One region of the Pseudonocardia wallangbongensis genome, then DNA from elsewhere that is predicted to be linked to it. Evidence: riboswitches for the same ligand, from Rfam matches in the RefSeq annotation. Region 1 holds a riboswitch; the other holds the start of a gene.
What was found. Region 1 has a riboswitch for thiamine pyrophosphate ahead of thiO (glycine oxidase ThiO). Riboswitches for the same ligand answer to the same signal wherever they lie in the genome.
Positions count from the first base shown of each region.

Region 2: linked by a shared signal. The riboswitch ahead of ACU436_RS18335 (ABC transporter substrate-binding protein) and the one ahead of thiO (glycine oxidase ThiO) in region 1 are both predicted to bind thiamine pyrophosphate.

Region 1 is NZ_JBRERS010000011.1:51,385-56,583, forward strand. It holds gene ACU436_RS31940 (molybdopterin-dependent oxidoreductase) at 1-705, shown strand, start outside; gene ACU436_RS31945 (hypothetical protein) at 705-1,178, shown strand; gene ACU436_RS31950 (hypothetical protein) at 1,213-2,529, opposite strand; gene ACU436_RS31955 (hypothetical protein) at 2,686-2,973, shown strand; gene thiE (thiamine phosphate synthase) at 3,028-3,729, opposite strand; TPP riboswitch at 3,811-3,919, shown strand; gene thiO (glycine oxidase ThiO) at 3,909-5,039, shown strand; gene thiS (sulfur carrier protein ThiS) at 5,043-5,199, shown strand, end outside.
Region 2 is NZ_JBRERS010000004.1:647,982-653,180, forward strand. It holds gene ACU436_RS18320 (right-handed parallel beta-helix repeat-containing protein) at 1-1,010, opposite strand, end outside; gene ACU436_RS18325 (glycosyltransferase) at 1,007-2,278, opposite strand; gene ACU436_RS18330 (hypothetical protein) at 2,275-3,204, opposite strand; TPP riboswitch at 3,793-3,906, shown strand; gene ACU436_RS18335 (ABC transporter substrate-binding protein) at 3,897-4,916, shown strand; gene ACU436_RS18340 (ABC transporter permease) at 4,891-5,199, shown strand, end outside.

The DNA of each region.
Region 1 (5,199 bases):
CGCGGCCTGCGCTCCCGCTCGCTGCGCCGGGAACTCGCCACCCCGCTCGCCCGCACGGTGCCCGAGCCGCCGGACGAGGCCGGCCTCGTCGCGCCCGACCCGGCGCCGCCCACGCTGAGCCGGCGCGGTGTGCTCGCCCTGGTCGGTGGCGGATCGGCGCTGCTCGCGGCGCTGTCGATCGGTCAGGTGCTGGACGGTCCGGCGCGGCAACTCGCGTTCCTGCTGCCCCGCGGGCGCACCACGGACGACGGGCCGAACGGGTTCCCGGTCAACCGCACCGCGGCGGCCGCAGGCGTCACCCCCGCCGCCGACTGGACGCTCGCGCTCGCCGGCGCGACCCCGCGGACGTTCTCCCGCGCCGATCTCGCGGCGCTGCCCCAGCACACCGCCCGGCTGCCGATCGCGTGCGTCGAGGGGTGGTCGACCGTGCAGACCTGGACCGGTGTGCGGCTGCGCGACCTCGCCGGGCTCGCCGGCGTGCCGCAGCCCGCGTCGGCGTTCGTCGCGTCGCTCGAGAACGGGCCGTTCGCGCAGGGAACGCTGACCGCGGGACAGGTGCTCGATCCCGACGCCCTGCTCGCGCTGCGGGTGAACGGCGTCGATCTCAGCCTCGACCACGGCTTCCCCGCCCGGATCATCGTGCCCGCGATGCCCGGTGTCCGCTGCACCAAGTGGGTGCGCTCCATCGAGTTCCGGGAGGCGTGATGCGCCGTTTCGTCGACCGCTACGGGGCCCGCCCCACCCACCTGCTGGTGCTGCTGGTGTGCTTCGCGATCGCCGCGTACGCCGCGTCGTTCCTGCTCGGCGACCCGGCCCTGCTGCGGGTGCTCGCGTGGTTCGTCGGCGCCGCCGTGGTGCACGACCTCGTGCTGTTCCCGCTGTACTCGGCGGCCGACCGGGTGCTCGCCCGGCTGCCCCGCCCCCGGGTGCCGGTGGTCAACCACGTGCGGGTGCCGGTGCTGGGCGCCGCGCTGACGTTCCTCGTCTTCCTGCCGGGGATCATCCGCCAGGGCGGGGTGACGCACCTCGCGGCCACGGGCCTCGACCAGCAGCCCTACCTGGGCCGGTGGCTGGTGCTGGTGGCCGCCATGGTCGGGCTGTCGTTGCTGATCTACCTCGTTCGGCTGGTCCGGGCCCGCAGGGTCACGCCGCGGTCGCGGTCTCGCGCAGCGGCTTGAGCGCCGCCGGCAACCCGCCTTACCGGGGCACTTGCTACCAGACGGTCAGCAGCAGGTGGTTGACCGCGAGCGCGAGGCAGGCCTGCGCCACGAGCCAGTACCGGGAGCGTGGGAGGAGCGCACACGGGACCACGAGCCACACGGCGAACGGCAGCCAGATCCGCTCGACCTCCCCCTTGCTCATGCCGGACACGTCCGCGATCAGGATCGCGGAGAGGCAGGCCCCGGCCAGGAGCGCGACGCCGGTCGGGAGGGACCGGGCGCGGTGCAGCGCGGCGACGACCGCGGGGCCGAGCGCGAACAGGAGCGCGGCCAGGTTGGCCCACACGAAGTAGGAGTACGGCCGCGTCTCCGCGATGCTGGCCGCGTAGATCACCTGCACGCGTTCGAACCCGGTGAACCACCAGAACCCGGCGGCGGTGAACGCGCCGACCACCCCGAGCGTCCCGGCCGCGGCGAGCGCCCCGGCCCGGACGTTCCGCGTGTACGCGAGCACCGCGAGGGCGGGCAGCCCGCCGAGCACCAGGCCGTACGACAGGTAGAGGCACCACCCGAGCAGGAGCCCGGCGGCCAGCGCGGCGAGGTCGGCCCGCGCTCCGCGCCCCACCGCGCCGACCGCCAGCAGGGCGACGCCCCACGCGAGCACGCCCGCGAACATCCCGTCCGCCGAGACCCCCACCCACACCGCACCGGGCAACAGCACGCCGAACGGCAGTGCGCGGCGCGCCACCTGCTCGGCGCCGAATGCCCGCACCGCCACGGCCACCGCCACCGGGGCGGACGCCCCGACGAGCATCACGAACAGCCCGGCCGGGCCACCACCGCCGAGCCCGATCCGGTCCAGCCAGACGAACGTCAACAGCGAACCGGGCGGGTGCGCGCCCACGTGCGTGGTCCAGAAGCCGGGCCGGTCGGTGAGGATGTGATCGGCGAACGTGCGCAGCATCGCCCCGACGTCGCTCACACGGGGCACGTCGTGCAGGTACTCCTGGCTGCTGGTCAGCCGCTCGACGACCCCGCGCTGCCACCCGTCCACGAGCGCGAGCGCCAGCGTCCACGCGAACGCGGCCGCGAACCCCGCGGCCAGCAGCGGGCGCCACGCCAGCCGCTCTGCGAGCCCCGGCCCGTTGGCCACGACCAGCACCGCGACGACCACGGCCACCGGCGTCCCCGGCCCGAGGTGCGGCAGCCACTCGGCGAGCAGGGGCGGGAACGGCAGGAAGATGTCGACCCCCGCCGCCAGCAGCACCCGGCCCACCACCGCCGCGGCCACGACGACCAGCGCCGCCGCGAGCACGCAGGCGAGATCGGTCCCGGAGATCCGCGAGGTCCTCGAGGTGGTGGCCGGCACCGGGGGACGCTATCCCGGGAACGCGGTGCGTTTTCCTTACGGCTCGCGAACGAGTCACCCCCTGCCAGGCGTGCCCCCCGCACTGCAGCCAGCCGGTAGCGAGGATGGCCGCGAGCCGTGACGACTTCGGCGCTCCGCCGCGTCATCCTGGTAACCGTGAACTCCGCCGCGGTGATCGGACCCGCACCAGGACAACGCGTCTGGCACCGGTCGGGCACCCGTGTCGGCTCCGCCTGGGTGCTCGTCGGTGACCTCCCCGACGACTCGGTCCTGCACGGCCCGCCCATCGACCGCGTGGTCGGGACGACGAGCCACCGCAGCAGGCGGAGGCGGTCGCCGGTGGCCGGCCGCCGCCGTCGGCGGTACGACCGGCTGAGCTGGCTCTGGACGATCCGCTGGTACCGGGCGCGGTGGGCGGCCCGTCGCGCGCTCCGGTCGCGCTGACGGCGCCCCTTCGTGCCCACCTGACCATCGAACGAACGGCACTTCCGTACTGCTCTATCGGACGGAGGTGCCGCTCGTACCGCCGGCCGGCTCGCGCAGCTTCGTCGCGAACGCCGCCGCCGCGGCGCGCGGGTCCTCCGCTTCCGTGATCGCGCGCACGACCACGATGCGCTCGGCGCCCGCCGCGAGCACCTCGTCGAGCCGGGCGTGGTCGATGCCACCGATCGCGAACCAGGGCCGGGACGGCGCCCGGCCGGCCACCGTGCGCACGAGGTCGAGGCCGGGGGCCGGGCGGCCGGGCTTCGTGGGGGTCGGCCAGCAGGGGCCGACGCAGAAGTAGTCCACGCCCGCTTCGCCGGCCGCGGTCGCCGTCTCGTCCGGGCTGTGCGACGAGCGCCCGACCACCACCTCGTCGCCCACCACCTCCCGGGCCCACCGGACGGGCAGGTCGTCCTGGCCGAGGTGCAGGACGTCGGCGCCGGAGGCGAGGGCGATGTCGGCGCGGTCGTTCACGGCGAGCAGCGCCCCGTGGCGGGCGCACGCCTCGGCGAGCACCTCCAGCGCCGCGAGCTCGTCGCGGGCCTCCAGCGGCCCGTCGGGACCCTTGTCCCGCAGCTGGATGATGTCGACGCCACCGGCGAGGGCCGCGTCGGCGAACTCCGCGAGATCGCCGGTACGGCGGCGGGCCCCGGTGCAGAGGTAGAGGCGGGCGTCGTCCAGTCGCTTGCGCACGGTGGCGCCGTCGAGGGCAGGCACGGTGGCCGACGCTACGCGCCGACTGCGGGTCGGGGGAGCCGCAGCGGAGCGGAGGCAATCGATACGGCGTAGGGTGAATCGAAGGTGACGCACGGGAGCCCGTACTGCGGGCTGAGAGGGGATCCAACAGATCCCGACCGTCGAACCTGATCCGGGTCATGCCGGCGCAGGGAGCGGAGATGATGTCGAACTCAGTCACGGTGATCGGGGCAGGCGTGATCGGCCTGTCGTGTGCCTGGCGCGCGGCCGAGGCCGGCGTGGCGGTCACGGTGCTGGATCCGGCACCGGCGTCCGGGGCGTCGTGGGTGGCGGGCGGCATGCTCGCGCCCGTCACGGAGGCGTGGCCGGGCGAGGAGGCGTTGCTGGAGCTCGGCGAAGCGGCGGTGCGGCGCTGGCCCGCGTTCGTCGCCGAGCTGGAGGCCGTGGCGGGGCGCCCCGCCGGGCTGCGGAGCGACGGCACGGTCGTCGCGGCCACCGGCTCCGGCGACCGCGCCGAGCTGGAGTCGCTGGCGAACTTCCTGAGTCGCCTCGGCCGCGACGTCGAGCGGCTCTCGGGCCGGGAGCTGCGGCGCCTCGAACCCGCGCTCGGGCCGGACGTGCGCGGCGGCCTGTCCGTGCCCGGCGACCTCGCCGTCGACAACCGCGTGCTGCTCACCGCCCTGCGCGCCGCCGCCGAGCGGGCCGGCGTCACGGTCGTGGAACGCCCCGCCCGGGCCGTCCTCGACGACGGCGAGCGGGTCACCGGCGTGCGCACGGACGGCGGTGACGTCGATGCCGGCGTCGTGCTCGTGGCCGCCGGCGCGCACTCGGCTTCCCTGCACCCGGCGCTCGACGGGCTGGTGCGCCCGGTCAAGGGCGAGATCCTGCGGATCGCGCACCGCGCGGGCGCGTTCCCGCCGCCGCGGCGCACGGTGCGCGCGCTCGTGGACGGCCGCCCCGTCTACGTCGTCCCCCGCGACGACGGCGGCCTCGTCATCGGGGCCACCCAGGCGGAGCTGGGCTTCGACACCGAGGTCACGGTCGGCGGGGTGCGCGACCTGCTGCGCGACGCCGAGCGGATCCTGCCGGGCATCGCCGAGTACGCGCTGCTGGAGAGCGCCGCGGCGCTGCGGCCCGGCAGCCCGGACAACCTGCCGCTGATCGGCGCGCTCGGCCCCGACGGCCTGCTCGTGGCCACCGGCCACCACCGCAACGGCATGCTGCTCGCGCCCGTCACCGCCGACGCCGTGCTGGCCCTGCTGCGCGGCGACCCCGTCCCCGACCCGGTGCGCGCCGCTGACCCCGCCCGGCACCGAGTGGCAAGGAGGTAGCACGTGCAGGTGTGGATCAACGGAGAGGAGCGCGAGCTCGCGGACGGCGCGTCCGTCCGCGACGCGCTCACCGTGCTCGGGGCTCCCGGGAACGGGATCGCGGTCGCGGTGGACGGTGAGGTCGTGCCGCGAGCCGACTGGCCGTCCGTCGCGCTCGCCG
Region 2 (5,199 bases), on a different contig from region 1:
ATCGCGGAGATCTGCGTTCCGGCCTCCCCGACGACGGCCACACCGAAGGCCCCGTTGGCGTTCGTGCTGATGCCGTTGATCGGGCGGCCGGCGCTCGCCCCGGACACCAGCACCCCGTTCTCGCCGTTGCCGGTGGCCCGGATGCCGCTCAGCGTGGTGCCCTCGTCGCCGGCCAGCACGAGGCCGTCCTCGGCCGAGTCGGACACCGTGAGCTGCTCGATGTCCACGCCCTCCGAGTGCGACAGCTCCACCCCGGTGCTGCCGCGCGCCACGGTGCTGCGCACGACCGAGCCGGTGCTGCCTCGGTGGAACTCCACGGCGGCGGTGCCGTCGTCGTCGGCGCCGGGGGTGCCGTCGGACACGGCGCCGAGGTCGTTGATCGTGGTGTCGGTGATGTCCAGCCGGCCGCCGCCGGAGGCGACGATCGTCGGCCGCCCCTTCGCGCTGGCGGGCAGCGGCTGCCCGGTGGCCGGGTCGACCGAGGTGACGGTGATCCCGCCCAGGGCCAGCCGGCCGCTTCCCGTGTGGATCGAGGCGGCGTCGGCCGGAGTGGCGCCACCCGCGAGCGCCAAAGTGTGGACAGAGCTGCCGGAGCCGCCCAGTTGCAGCGCGACGCGCGGGGTGAGGACGAGGGTGGCGTCGAGGGTCGCGGTGCCGTCGGCGATCTTCAGCCAGTCCGACGGCAGGGCGCGGTTGAGGTCGGAGATGGTGACCGTGCCCCCGGCCCGGCCGACCTGGCGGGTGACCCGGCCGTCCGTGGCGAGGTCGATGCGGTAGTCGCGCAGGATCGCCAGGTGGTGCGGGCGGCCCCGGGACTCCCAGGCCCGGCGCACGGATGCGGCGGTGTCCGGGGTGACCACCTGCGCCGGCCGGACCAGCGCCTGGGCGGCGGTGGGGGCCGCCGGGGCGGCCGCCGCCGTGCCCGCCGTGAGCCCGAGACCGATGGCGGTGGTCATACCCGCCGCGAGGATCCGGCCGACCCACCGCCTGCTGGTGGTGCCGGTGTTCATGCAGCTGCCCTCCGCAGGGGGATGACGTTGTCGTGGTGGTCGTCGTCGCGGTGGTCGTCCGTGTGGTCGTCGTCGGCGTGCTGCTCGACCGTGGTGCGCACGACCTCGCCGTTCTCCACCGCGACCTCGCGGGTGAGCCAGGCCTGCTTGCGGATGGTGACCAGCGCGGTGATCTTGATGATCGCCATCAGCCAGGAGACGACGACGTAGCCCAGCACGAAGAAGAAGCTGGACGGCCGCCGCCGGATGTGCGGGGCGAGCTTGGCCGCGCGGCTGATCTGCCACCACAGCAGCAGCACACCCGCGAGGATCCAGTTCTGCGTGACGAGGGCGAACCCCATCGCGAGCGGCCCGAGCAGCAGCGTGAAGCCGCTGACACCCTTGTCGATCATCGTGTAGGCGAGGAACGGGTGGCGCCACACCCAGGGCTTCGACAGGGCCCGCAGGTCCGAGCGCCAGGTGTTGCGGGCCCAGCGCAGCCGCTGGCGGAAGAACGTGCGCCAGCGGTCCGGGAACGTGGACCACACCTCCGCGGTGCGCTGCATGTAGGTGCGGTGGCCCCGCTCCAGGATCAGCGTGGTGAGGCGCTTGTCGTCGCCGGAGAGGGACCGGACACCCCAGAACGTCTCGTCCATGAAGTCGTCCTCGATCTCCAGCAGGAGCTCGCGCCGGTACACCGCGGTGCGCCCGGACAGGCACGAGACGGCCTGGCCCAGCAGGGACTGGGAGGCGTTCTCGTCGAAGTAGCGGTGGTCGAGGAACATGTCGGTGATCCGGGCCAGGAAGCCCTTCGACCCGTACACGGACTGCCGGGTGCCCACGCCGCCGATGCGCGGGTCGGCGAACGGCTTGGCCACCTCGATGGCGACGTCGTCGGCCCAGATCGTGTCGGAGTCGACGAGGGCGACCAGTTCCGTGCGGGCGGCGCGCCAGCCGCGCCGGAGCGCGTCGCGTTTGCCCGGGACGTCGGTGATGACGACGGTGACCGGGTAGCGGCTCGCGACGTCCTGACAGGTCGTGTCGGACTCGTCGATGACGAGGATGACCTCCTCGACCTCGTTGGCGAGCCACGACTCGATCGCCGCCGCGAAGATCTTCGGGTCTTCCTGGTAGACCGGCACCACGACCGACAGCGGCATCCGGTGCTCGCCCGTGATCGGCTTGTACAGCACCGCGGGGATGCGGCGGATGAGCCAGGTGCCCCACCGGATCAGCCCGAGCACCCCGAGCGGGGTGCCGAGCAGGTAGTAGTAGGCGGGCAGGTTCATGCCGACTCGCGCTCCGTGGCCGGGATCGAGCTCTGGCCGCGCAGCTCGCCGGCGTCGGCGTGCGCCATCGTGTCGATCTCGTGGTTGACGAGGGCGGCGAGGCGGTCGTTGGTCTCGACCACGGCCGAGAGCAGCGGCATGTCCACCCCGAGGGTGTCGGCGAAGCCGAGGAAGCCCTGGGTGTCCTTGGGCAGGCAGACGCCGCCGTAGGGGGCGCCGCCGCGGATGCCGTACTCGGGGTTGATGGAGCCTTCGGCGGAGCGGGCGACGGTGGCGGCGATCGGGTCGAGGTCCAGGCCGAGCTTCTGGGCCACCAGCCACATCTCGTTCCAGAAGCTGATCTTGGTGGCGTTGTAGATGTTGTGCGCGGCCTTGATGAACTCGGCCTCGGCGGGGTTGGTGAAGGTGCGCAGCTCACCGCCGAAGGGAGCGAGCACGGCCCGCAGGCGCTCGACGTTCTGCGGGTCGCGGCTGGCGATGATCGTCATCCACGGGTTGGCGAAGTCCTCGGCGGCCGAGACGGCCCGCAGGAACTCGGGGTTGGACGCGAGCCCGAAGCCCTCGTTGGCCACCATCCCGGAGTTCTCCTCCAGGGCGGTCTTGACCAGGCCCTCGGTGGTGCCCGGGGGCACGGTGGAACGCACGACCACGACGTGCTCGGCCGAGGCGCCGGCGAGCGCGCGGCCCACCGAGGCGGTGCCGGCGCTGAACGCCGACAGATCCCACCGGTGCCCGTCGTTCGGCGTCGGCAGGGTCAGGAAGATCAACGACTCCGGCTCGTCGGCGAGGTCGATCCCGGTGCGTGCATCCCAGCCGCGGTCGCGCAGCTCCTGGACCCGCACCTCGTTGATGTCGACGAACGTGACATCGTGGCCGGCCTTCAGGAAACCCTCACCGGTCGCGGCGCCCACGACACCGGAACCCATGATGAAAATCCTGGTCTTCACGAAATTGTCCCCCTCTTGACGGGCGATCCGGGGACAGGCAAGGTTCTGCCTCGGATCCGTTGGGCATGGCGGATGACGGACGGCGTCGTCCGCAGAGGTCGGTTCGACCCGCCGGTCATCGAGGACCGGACACGCGGGCATGCTCGAGCACCTCGTGGACGATGGGTGCTCGAGCACATCGGTGCAGGTCAAGCCGATCCTCGGTGCGGCCGGTAACAGCCCCCGATGAAGTCGTCCGGTGTTGCGCCCCCGCCGGACGGCTCCCGTTGCCGGGAGTCGAGATCGGTCGTAACTCCTACCGCTGACCGGCTGATCGCCGGTGGAACCCCTACGCGATAAACACTATCTCAACGGTCCCTGAGATCGTCTCAGATTACTGGTCACGCTGTGTCCTACGCGAGTGTGCGGTCCGTTATTCCCGGGCGTGTTCCCGCGGTTCCGGTGCCCCCGAGGAGCACGAACGCGCCGAGGGCCCGGAGAGCGAGTGCGGTGCTGCGCGGAAATGTGATCCGCCGCACGTGATGCGGCACACCGATCTCGCCTCGCGCCGGCAACAGCGTATCCTCATCCGAAACCCACGGGAGCCTCGCGTGCCGAGGCTGAGAGGGCGGCAGGACCGGCCGCTGACCGTTCGAACCTGACCCGGTTAGCACCGGCGTAGGGAGGAACTCGTGACGCCCGTTCGCGCCCCCCGAGTACTGGCGGCCCTGTCGGCCGTACTGGCCCTGGTGCTGGCCGGCTGTGGAAGCGGGGGCGGGCCGGAGACGATCCGCGTGGCCCTCGACTGGACGCCGAACACCAACCACACCGGCCTGTTCGTGGCCCAGCAGGAGGGCTGGTTCCGCGAGGCCGGCCTGGACGTGCAGTTCCTGCCGTACAACAGCACGTCGCCGGACACGCTCGTGTCCTCCGGCGTCGCGGAGTTCGGCGTGAGCTTCCAGGACTCCTTCACGTTCTCGAAGGCGGCAGGTGCCGACATCACGTCCGTGATGGCCGTGCTGCAGCACTGGGCCACGCAGATCGCGGTGCGGGCCGACCGGGCCGACATCACGTCCCCGAAGGACCTCGACGGCAAGACCTACGGCGGGTTCGGCGCGGCGTACGAGGAGCCCAAGATGCGCGCCGTCATCCGGGACGCGGGCGGGACGGGCACGTTCCGGACGGTCGTGCTGGGCACGGCCGCGTACGAGGCGCTCTACGCGGGCCAGGTGGACTTCACCGAGCCGTTCGTCGCCTGGGAGGGCATCGAGGCGGAGATGCGCGGGCAGCCGCTGAAGACGTTCTCCTACACCGACTACGGCTTCCCGGACGCGTACAACGTGCTGCTCATCGGCAACTCGCCGTGGCTCTCGGCCCACCCCGACCTCGCGGCCAGGTTCGTGCAGGCCGCGCAGCGCGGCTACCAGCTCGCGGCCGACGACCCCGACCGCGCGGCCCAGCTCCTGATCGACGCCAACCCCGGCACGTTCACCGAGCCGGAGCTCGTGACGCGCAGCCAGCACATGCTCGCCGACCGGTTCCTGCGCGACGAGAACGGCCGCGTGGGCACCCAGACGCTCGAGAAGTGGACGGGGTACTCGGGGTGGGTGTTCGACACGGGGGTGTTGACCGGCCCCGACGGGGCGCCGCTGACCGAACGCCCGGACTTCGCCACCTGGTTCAGCAATGACTACGTCGCGCCGCCCGCCTGACTCGCGGGTGTGGGCGCGGGTGGTGCCGCCGCTGGTGCTCGTCGCGGCGGGGCTCGCGGCCTGGCAGTGGTACGTCACCGCGGCGGGGGTGCGGCCGCAGGTGCTGCCCTCGCCGCTGCGGGTCCTGGAGCAGGGCTGGGCGTTCCGCGACCAGATCTGGGCGAACACGCTGCCGACCGTGCAGGTCACCGCGGTCGGGTTCGGGGTGTCGCTCGCCCTGGGCTGGGCGATCGCGACCGCCGTGGACTTCTCGCCGTGGCTGCGCCGCGCCCTCACGCCGCTG